3 regions of the Barrientosiimonas endolithica genome follow, and region 3 is predicted to be linked to each of the others. Evidence: riboswitches for the same ligand, from Rfam matches in the RefSeq annotation. Region 3 holds a riboswitch; each other region holds the start of a gene.

Region 1 (3,264 bases), 1.6 Mb from region 3:
GGGTCGGCGTGCAGGTCGAACTGGGGGCGTAGCCGGCGGCGAGGTAGAGCCCCCGCGCCTCGGGCTGGCGGGGCCCGGTGGTGAGGAAGATGCGGTGGTACCCGAGGCGCCGAGCCTGCTCCTCCAGCTCCTGCAGGACACGACGACCGAGGCCCTGCCGGCGGGCGTGGTGGGCGGTCCACATCCGCTTGACCTCGGCGACGCCCGGTTCGCGGCGGCGGATCGCACCGCCCGCGACCACCACGCCGGCGCGCTCCAGCACGACGAACGCACCGTGCGGGGCGTCGAAGTCGGTCACCGGCACCTCGACCAGGCGCTCGTTGACGCTGTCGCGGGCGTAGCGGGTGCCGTACTCCACCTGCAGCTCCTCCAGCAGCGGGCGCAGCACGGGGTCGTCGACGGGCACGACGCGCGCGGTCACCTCGGCCGGCCGGTCGGTCGCGGGGGCAGCAGCCTCCGCCGGCCGCCCCTCGAGGCGGGCGACGAACGCCGAGGCGACGGCGCCCAGGGCGGCGAGCACCTCCGGGGCGAGCACGGCTCCGCCGCCCTCGTGCAGGCGTACCTGCTCGGCGAGGACGAACCGCCCGCCCCCGACGTACGCCGGCTGCAGCGACCGCAGGACCGGCGCCAGCGCGTAGTCACCGACCAGGGCGTGCGCCAGGCTGCCCCCGGTCACCAGCGGCAGGACCGCCTTGCCGGACAGCGCGTCCCGCGGCAGCAGGTCGAGGAACGCCTTGAGCAGACCGGAGAACGACGCGCGGTAGACGGGCGTGCCGACGATGACGGCGTCGGCCCGCTCGATCGCCGCGACCGCGTCGGCCACCGCCGGCGCCGTGGGGTCGGCGCGCAGCAGCGGCTCGGCCGGGAGGTCACGCAGGGTGATGGCCTGCACCTGGTGGCCACGCACCGCGGCGCGCCGGGCGACGTGGTCGACGACGGCGTCGGTGCGCGACGGTGCGGTCGGGCTGCCGGTGATCGTGACGATGAGTGCCATGTGCGGATTCCCTTTGTTCCGAAGGCGATTCAGGACTTGGGCAGACCGGGCGGGTTGACCAGGGAGCGCGGCACGGCGTCGGCCTGCACGCCCCAGCGGTCGAGCACGGCGCGATAGCTGCCGTCGGCGATCGCTGCGTCGACCGCGGCGGCGAAGGCGGGCGCGAGACCCGACCCCTTCTTGCTCAGCACGCCGATGAGGCCCTGCCGCGACCCGCCGCCGGAGAAGCGGCCGATCTCGACCGTCTGCTTCGCGGTGTCGATGTGGTAGCGCACGTTGGGGCTCGGCCCGACGTAGGCGTCGATCTGGCCCGACTGCAGCGCGAGGTAGCGATCAGCCGGGTTCTGGTAGTAGCGGATCGTCGCCCGGGGCCGCCCCGCCTTGACGTTGGCGGCGTTCCAGTCGACCAGGATCTTCTCCTGGTTCGTGCCGGACCCGACGGCGAGCGTGCGCCCCGCGATGTCGGCCCCCGACCGCACCCGCCAGGTGGCGCCCTTCTTGGCCTCGACCGAGATGTCGTCCTTGCGATAGGTGGCGAAGTCGTACTTGGCCTTGCGCTCCTCGGTCACGGTGACGTTGGACAGCACCGCGTCGAAGGTGCCGGCGTCGACCTTGAGGAAGAGGTTCTCCCAGGAGGTGACCGGCTGCTCGACGCGCAGGCCGAGGATCTCGGCGAGCAGCCGCGCGAGGTCGACCTCGACCCCGGTCGGTGTCGTGTTGTCCTCGGCGAGGAAGGCCAGCGGCGGGGTGCCGCCACCGCCGGCGGCGTTGCCGATGACGATGCTGCCGCGCTCGCGCACGGCGGCCGGGAGCCGGGCGGCCGCCGCCGCGTTCTTCGCACCGGTCACGCGCGGCGCGCCGCTGCTGGAGCCCGCCGCGCGGGTCGCGGCGTTGCCGGGGTCGGCGCACCCGGCGAGGGCGCCCCCGGCGAGCAGGGTCAGGCCGCCGGCGAGCAGGGTGCGGCGGTCGAGAGAAGGGTTGGACGTCACGGAGGGTTCCTTCGGACGGACCGGCGGGCGGGCGTACGCTCGCGGCAGCCGGTGCGGGATCGCCGACCTGTCGGCGGATCCCCTTGCAGGACAGGGACTTGCGAGGTCTACCTGTCAGCGACAGAGGTCGCTTGCCACCTGCAGCAGATCGATGTGGCGACGGCGCACGAGGGCCTGGTTGCCGTTCATCCGTGAGTCTCCTGGATCGCGCTTGCCCGGCCGCTGCTGCGACCGAGCCAGGTCGTCACCCGGAGCACCCCACCGCGTCGGAGGGTTGCTGGCCAGCGAGCCGGGGCTTCGCGCTGACGCTCAAGACCTAACGAGAGATTATGGAATCCATTGCGTTGCGACAAGGAGGCCCCGCGGTCGTCTCGCCTGTCGAGAGCCCCACCACCCGGACAGGACCCCACCCGGCCACGAGACCCACCCCCACCCGGGCATGAAACCGGGTTACGTGCGTTTGACCTCAATGCATGGGGGTCAAATGCACGTAACCCGGTTTCATGCGGAGTTGCGGGGGTCCGAGGGGCGGGGCGGGGCGGGGGCGGGGTCAGGCTGCGGCGGCGCTGTCGAGCAGCACCTGCTCGATCAGCTGGCGGGCCCACTGCAGCACCTCGGTGTCGCGCAGCGGGCGGCCGCCGACGGCGGCGGTGCGCGGGGCGGGCACCAGGATCTGGTGCATCGCCTCGCGGATGACCGTCCCCTTGTAGAGCCGCTGCAGCCGCAGCGCCTGGCTCTCGCGCAGGTCGACCGGGGAGAACCGCACGTTCTTGCCCTGCACCGCGATGTCGCTGATGCCGGCGCGGCGGGCCACCGTGCGCAGCCGCGCCACCTCGATGAGGTGCTGGGCCGGCTCCGGGGGCGTGCCGTAGCGGTCCTCCAGCTCCTCCACGATCGCGGCGAGCGCCGCCTCGTCCTCGACGGTCGCGAGCTTCTTGTACGCCTCCAGCCGCAGCCGCTCCCCGGCACGTAGTCGTGCGGCAGGTGGGCGTCGACCGGCAGCTCGATCTTCACCTCCGACGGCGGCTTCTCGGCCGTGCCGTCGGAGCGGAAGTCGGCGACCGCCTCGCCGACCATGCGGACGTACAGGTCGAAGCCGACGCCGGCGATGTGGCCGGACTGCTCACCGCCGAGCAGGTTGCCCGCGCCGCGGATCTCCAGGTCCTTCATCGCGACCTGCATGCCCGCGCCGAGGTCGGTGTGGCTGGCGATCGTCTCGAGCCGGTCGTGCGCGGTCTCGGTGAGCGGCTTGTCGGGCGGGAACAGGAAATAGGCGTACGC
Region 2 (3,264 bases), 1.4 Mb from region 3:
CCTCCTGCACGTGCAGGAAGCCGACGAGCAGCAGGTCGACGCCGACCTTCTTGTACTCGACGATGCGGCGGGCGACCTGCTCGGGCGTGCCGACGAGGCCGGTCTTGAAGCCGTCGTTGTACTGCACCAGGTCCTTGAAGTCGGAGCCGGCCCACATGCCCTTGCCGTCCGAGCTGGCCTTGCCGGCCTGCTTCACGGCCTCGCCGAACGCCTTGACCTTGTCCTCGTCGGCGTTGTCGATGATGTCCTGCACCACCTGGCGGGCCTCGTCCTCGGTGTCGCGCACGACGGCGAACCCGTTGAGCCCGAAGCCCGGTCGGCGGTCATGCTCCTGGCCGTAGCCGGAGACCTCCTCGACCTGGTCACGCACGTCCTCGACGGTGTTGCCGTTCATGAAGTACCAGTCCGACAGGCGGCCGGCCATCTTGCGCGCGCTGGTGGAGTTGCCGCCCTGGAAGACCTCCGGCGGCGTGCTCGGCTGCGGGCGGAAGGTGAGGTCGCGGGTGCGGTAGAAGTCGCCGCGGAAGGTGAAGTCGTCGGTGCTCCAGGCGCCCTTGAGCACCTCGATGAACTCCTCGGAGCGGCGGTAGCGCTCCTCGTGGTCCAGCCACGGCTCACCGAGGTTGGTGAACTCCTGCTTGAACCAGCCCGACACGACGTTGAGCGCGAACCGGTCGTTGCTCCACTCCTGCGCGGTCGCCGCGAGCTTGGCGAGCACCGCCGGCTGCCAGAAGCCCGGGTGGACGGCCGCGATGACCTTCAGCTTCTCGGTGTTGGCGAGCAGCAGCTGCGAGAACGAGGTCGACTCGTGCTGGGCGTCGGCGCCGTAGGACGCGAGGTAGCGCACCTGCGTCAGGGCGTACTCGAAGCCGTTCTGCTCGGCCACGCGCGCCGTGTCGATGTTGTACGCCGGTGAGTGGTTCGTGCGCTGCGGCAGCGTGCTCACGACGAGACCACCGGACACGTTGGGCACCCAGTAGGCGAACTTCAGAGGGTCGACAGACATGCGTGAAACTCCTTGTGGGGTTTGGGTTCTCGAGGTCCGGTGCGCTGCGCGCGACTCAGTCGAGCGCGCGGTAGACCGCGTCGTGGTGCACCAGCGGACGCACGCCCTCGGCGCGCTCGAGGTCGGTGACCTCCGCGGTCACGACGAGGCTGTCGCCGGCCTCCAGCACCCCGACCACGGCGGCCGACAGGCGCAGCACCGGGTCGGTGAGCGCGGGCAGCTCGTCGGCGTGCCAGCGCCAGGTGCCGTCGTAGGCGAACCGCTGGCTGCGGTCGGCGGAGAAGCGGCGGGCGAGGTCGGCCTGCCCGTCGGCGAGCAGGTGCAGGGCCACCCGACCGGACTGCTCGATCGTCGACCGGCTCGAGCTGGTGAGGTTGAGGTTGAACGACACCAGCGGCGGGTCCACCGACACCGACACCACGGAGATCGCGGTGAAGCCGACCGGCTGACCAGCGTGCGAGCTGGTGATGACCCAGGCGCTGCTGGCCGCCTGCCGGAAGGCCGGGCGCAGGTCGATCGGGGCGTCTCGTCGGGGCAGCACGGTGAGGGGTTGTGACATCGCGGAGCGTCCTCTCGGCCATCGGTCCTGGCGTTAGCACCTTCCTCGGGCGAGGCGGTTGCTGCGGCGTCGACGAGCCAGGTCTCTCAGCAGCTCTGGATGGGATAACGAGACGTTATTGAGAGGTCCGTCAGTCGGGCAAGCCCTGTCCAGCACCTGGGACCAGGGCCAGCCCGTCGGCCACCACGCGTCCGGCGTGGATCACCGTGCGGTCGGTGCCGCGGTCCATCACCGCCGAGGTCACGGTCTCGCCGTCGACCAGCAGCAGCTCGGCCGGGTCGCCCACCTCGAGACCGGGCCGGTCGGCGACGCCGCCGAGCCGCGGCGCGGTCGCGTCGAGCACCGCCGCGCCGCCCACGGTCGCGATCGCGACGCAATGCTCGATGAGCTCGTCGGCCCGGAAGCCGTGGGTGAACGCCAGCTGCCAGGTGCGCTCGAGCATGTCCGCGTTGCCGTAGGGCGACCAGTAGTCGCGCTGCCCGTCCTCCCCCAGCCCCACGCGTACGCCCGCCTCGGCGAGCGCCGTCAGCGGCAGTCCCTGCTGCCTGGCCGGGGCGACGGTGGCCATCGCGATGTCGAGCTCGGCGAACGTCTCGACCAGCCGCCGGGTGGTGGCCTCGTCGACCGAGCCGAGGTCGTACGCGTGGGACATCGTGACCTGCCCCTGCATGCCGAGCGCGCGCACCCGCTCGATCACCAGGTCGGTGCTGAACACCCCGAGGTGCCCGGGCTCGTGCAGGTGAATGTCGATCGGGACCTGGTACCGCTCGGCCAGGTCGAAGACCACGTCGAGGTGGCCCTTGGGGTCGCGGTCGAGCGTGCACGGGTCGATGCCGCCCATCACGTCGGCGCCCTGGCGCAGCGCCTCCTCGAGCAGCGGCACCGTCCCCTCCTCGCGCAGCAGCCCCGCCTGCGGGAAGGCGATGACCGCGACGTCGCAGCGGTCCGCGTGGGCCTCCTTGGCCCGGCGCACCGCGTCGAACCGCTCGAGCCCGGCGTCGACGTCGATCTGGGCGTAGGAGCGAACCCGCGTCGCGCCGCGGGCGATCATCCGGCCGAGGGTCAGCTCGGCCCGCTCGGCGACCGGAAGCTCTGCCGAGCGCCAGTTGGCGCGGTCGTTCATCACCATCGGCCAGATGCCCGGCGAGCCGGTGTGCTCGCGGAACGGCAGCCCGATGCGGGTGGAGTCCAGGTGCACGTGCACGTCGGAGAACGACGGCAGCAGCAGCCGGCCGCGTCCCGGCACCACCTGTGGCTCGACCCCCTCGGGCAGCGCGGCCACGATCCGGCCGTCGAGGACGGCGACGTCGGTCGCGCTCCGGCCCCACGGGCGTACGTCGGTGATGAGCAGGGCGGTCATGCGGGCTCCTCGTCGGTGGGCTCGGTGCGGGGTCCGGGGGTGGTGGGCCAGACGGTAGCCGCCGAGGTAAGCCTCGACGCCCGCGTGGTGATCGTCGCGCTGATGACGCTGACGGGGTCGTTCGTGCTCGCGGCACTCCTGGCCCAGAGCGTGATCCACCTGTGAGGTAGCGTCCGAAGCATCCGTAACCGCCTCGCCCGAAGGGGAGACCCCGTGAGCACCACGCCCGTCAAGGTGGCCGTCACCGGCGCCGCCGGCAACATCGGCTACAGCCTGCTGTTCCGCATCGCGAGCGGTGCGATCTTCGGCCCGGACCGCCCCGTGGAGCTGCGGCTGCTC
Region 3 (3,264 bases):
TGCAGAAGGGCAAGGGCGTCGGCGGCACCATCGACATCAGCTTCGGTCCGCCCACCCTCGACACCTCCAGCGGGAACAGCTTCTTCCCTGGCGAGGGGAAGCAGACGGTGATCTACCCGGTGACCCTGAAGCTCTCGGACGGCGACTTCTTCACGGCGAGCTACCTGAAGTTCGGACTGACCGACCAGTCCGGCAACCCCTGCAAGGCAGACGTGCTGAACGCGGTGATCTCCGGCAGCGACAAGCTCGATGTCGAGTCGCTGAGCCCCGGCGACACGCTGACCAAGAAGCTGGCATTCGCCGTGCCGGTGGGCGCCGACCTGAGCAAGTACTCCCTGGTCTTCAACGACGATTCCAACGGCGACGCCGAGCTGGCCTGGACGGCCAAGTAGGTCGTGACCGCTCCGGGAGACCGGATCACAGACGCCGCGCGGGCCACCCGCGCGGCGTCTGCGCGTCGGGACGCACCGGTGACAGGCCGCTGCCCGACGGTGCGCCGCGTGGTGCCGGATAGGGTTGCCGCCGTTGTCGTCCCGCGTGACGCGAAGGAACCTCGAGCGTGACCCAGTCCACCCGCCCTGATGCTGTCGCCGGCCCGTTGCTGGGCCCGGCCGACGAGCAGCGTCGCGCCGGCCTGCGCCGGATGCGGCTGGTCGCCACGGGGCTGCTCGGCCTGGCCGCGGTGATCTTCGTGCTCACCCTGGACCGCGACGGCTTCTGGGGATACGTCAACGCGGCCTCCGAGGCCGCGATGGTCGGTGCGGTCGCCGACTGGTTCGCCGTGACCGCGCTGTTCCGCCACCCGCTCGGCCTCAAGGTGCCGCACACCGCGCTGATCCCGCGCAAGAAGGACCAGCTCGGCGCGAGCCTGGAGGACTTCGTCACCGAGAACTTCCTCACCCCCGAGCTGGTCCAGGAGCGGCTCGCGCAGGCCGACGTCACGCTGCGCCTGGGGAGTGGCTGCGCCAGCCGGAGAACGCCGACCGCGTGGTGCAGGAGGTGGCGCCCACCCTGGCCCACGCCGTGGGGTCGGTGCGCGACGACGAGGTGCGCACCCTGCTGGAGAACTTCCTGCTTCCGCGTCTGGCCCGCGAGCCGATCAGCCCGGTGGCCGGCAGCCTGCTGGAGGGTGTGGTCGAGGACGGCTCGCACCACGGGCTGGTCGACATCGCCACCCGCGAGCTGCACACCTGGGCCTCGGCCAACAAGGCCGTCATCGCCGGCATCATCGGCGAGCGCGCCCCTGGTGGTCGCCCAAGTGGCTCGACGACACGGTCATCGACCGCATGTACGTCGAGATCATGAGCTGGCTCACCGACGTGCGCGACCAGCCGCAGCACCCCGCCCGGCGCGCGCTCGACGACCTGCTGCGCCAGCTCGCGCAGGACCTGCAGCACGACCCCTCGACCATGCAGCGCGCCGAGCAGCTCAAGGCCCGGCTGCTGCTGCACCCCGGCGTCGCCGACGGGATGCTCTCGCTCTGGGGGTCGGTGCAGCGCACGGTCGTCGACGCGCTGGGCGACCCCGACGGCCCGCTGCGCACCCGCCTCGCGGTGATCCTCGCCGACCTCGGTGACCGGGTCGTGCGCGACGCCGACCTGCGCGACTCGCTCGAGCGCCGGCTCGGCGACGCCGTGGGCTACGTCGTGCAGACCCACGGCCGCGAGATCTCCACCCTCATCTCCCAGACCGTGGCGCGCTGGGACGGCGACGAGGCCGCCCGCCGCATCGAGCTGCAGGTCGGGCGAGACCTGCAGTTCATCCGGATCAACGGCACCGTCGTCGGCGGGCTCGTCGGCCTGGTCATCCACGCCCTGACCCAGCTGGCCTGACCCGGTCCGGCGCCGACCCTTCTCGCGATGCGAGAGCGGCGTCCTGCGCGTCAAGACGCTGTCGTACGCTCGACGCAGGTCAAGAGCGCCAGCGCCAAGTCCCGGCTCGCTGGCCGGCAACCCTCCTCCGCGGTGGGGTGCCCCGGGAACAGACCTGGCCGGAGCCCGACGGGAGGGCCCGGCAAGCGCGGGCGCAGAGTCCCTGAACCCGCAGCGCCACCGGCGCGGGGCCGGTGGCGACCGATCGACGCGAGGAGACGGCCATGACCACCGAGACCACCAGCCCCAGCTGGTCCTTCGAGACCCGCCAGCTGCACGCCGGCCAGGAGCCCGACCCGACCACGGGGGCCCGGGCGCTGCCGATCTACCAGACGACGTCGTACGTCTTCAAGGACACCGAGCAGGCGGCGAACCTGTTCGGGCTCAAGGAGTTCGGCAACATCTACTCCCGCCTGATGAACCCCACGCACGACGTGGTGGAGCAGCGGATCGCGAGCCTCGAGGGTGGCGTCGCCGCGCTGCTCGTCGCCAGCGGCCAGGCGGCCGAGACCCTGGCCATCCTCAACATCGCCGAGGCCGGGGACCACGTGGTGGCCAGCCCCTCGCTCTACGGCGGCACGTTCAACCTGCTGAAGTACACGCTCCCGAAGTACGGCATCGAGGTCACCTTCGTCGAGGACCCCAACGACCCCGAGTCGTGGCGCGCGGCCGCGAAGGACAACACCAAGCTGTTCTTCGGCGAGACGATCTCCAACCCCAAGAGCGAGGTGCTCGACATCGAGGGGGTGGCCGCGGTGGCGCACGACCTCGGGGTGCCGCTGGTGGTCGACAACACCATCGCGACGCCGTTCGTCACCCGCCCGCTCGAGCACGGGGCCGACATCGTGGTGCACTCGGCGACGAAGTACCTCGGCGGCCACGGCACCACCATCGCCGGCGTCATCGTCGACGGCGGCAGCTTCGACTTCGGCAAGGACCCCGAGAAGTTCCCCAACTACAACACGCCCGAGGAGAGCTACCACGGGCTGGTCTACGCCCGTGACCTCGGCGTCGGCAGCGAGCTCGGCGCCAACCTGGCGTTCATCCTCAAGGCGCGCGTGCAGCTGCTGCGCGACCTGGGGCCGGCGAGCTCGGCGTTCGACGCCTTCCTCATCGCGCAGGGGCTGGAGACGCTGAGCCTGCGCGTCGAGCGGCACCTGGAGAACACCCGCAAGGTTGCGGAGTTCCTGCAGGGCCACGACCAGGTCGAGTCGGTGCGCTGGGCCTCGCTGCCCGGCGACGACAGCTACGAGCAGGCGCAGAAGTACGCCCCGCGCGGCGCGGGCGCGGTGCTCGCCTTCGAGATCGTCGGCGGCATCGACGCCGGGCGGCGCTTCGTCGACGGCGTGACGCTGCACTCGCACGTGGCCAACATCGGCGACGTGCGCTCGCT

Evidence for each region. A riboswitch is a leader RNA that binds a small molecule or an ion and turns the genes downstream of it on or off. The one in region 3 is predicted to bind S-adenosylmethionine.
Region 1: linked by a shared signal. The riboswitch ahead of QUE40_RS13940 (transporter substrate-binding domain-containing protein) and the one ahead of QUE40_RS05950 (bifunctional o-acetylhomoserine/o-acetylserine sulfhydrylase) in region 3 are both predicted to bind S-adenosylmethionine.
Region 2: linked by a shared signal. The riboswitch ahead of QUE40_RS13230 (flavin reductase family protein) and the one ahead of QUE40_RS05950 (bifunctional o-acetylhomoserine/o-acetylserine sulfhydrylase) in region 3 are both predicted to bind S-adenosylmethionine.

The regions. Positions count from the first base shown of each region.
Region 1 covers NZ_AP027735.1:2,747,905-2,751,168, forward strand. Annotated here, with positions in the region: gene ssuE (NADPH-dependent FMN reductase) at 1-994, opposite strand, end outside; gene QUE40_RS13940 (transporter substrate-binding domain-containing protein) at 1,024-1,983, opposite strand; SAM riboswitch class IV at 2,186-2,300, opposite strand; partial or broken gene mfd (transcription-repair coupling factor) at 2,534-3,264, opposite strand, start outside.
Region 2 covers NZ_AP027735.1:2,607,535-2,610,798, forward strand. Annotated here, with positions in the region: gene sfnG (dimethylsulfone monooxygenase SfnG) at 1-1,006, opposite strand, end outside; gene QUE40_RS13230 (flavin reductase family protein) at 1,062-1,565, opposite strand; SAM riboswitch class I at 1,581-1,671, opposite strand; gene QUE40_RS13235 (amidohydrolase family protein) at 1,696-2,925, opposite strand; gene QUE40_RS13240 (hypothetical protein) at 2,968-3,090, shown strand; gene QUE40_RS13245 (malate dehydrogenase) at 3,139-3,264, shown strand, end outside.
Region 3 covers NZ_AP027735.1:1,165,207-1,168,470, forward strand. Annotated here, with positions in the region: gene QUE40_RS05940 (hypothetical protein) at 1-392, shown strand, start outside; partial or broken gene QUE40_RS05945 (DUF445 domain-containing protein) at 752-1,832, shown strand; SAM riboswitch class IV at 1,910-2,026, shown strand; gene QUE40_RS05950 (bifunctional o-acetylhomoserine/o-acetylserine sulfhydrylase) at 2,096-3,264, shown strand, end outside.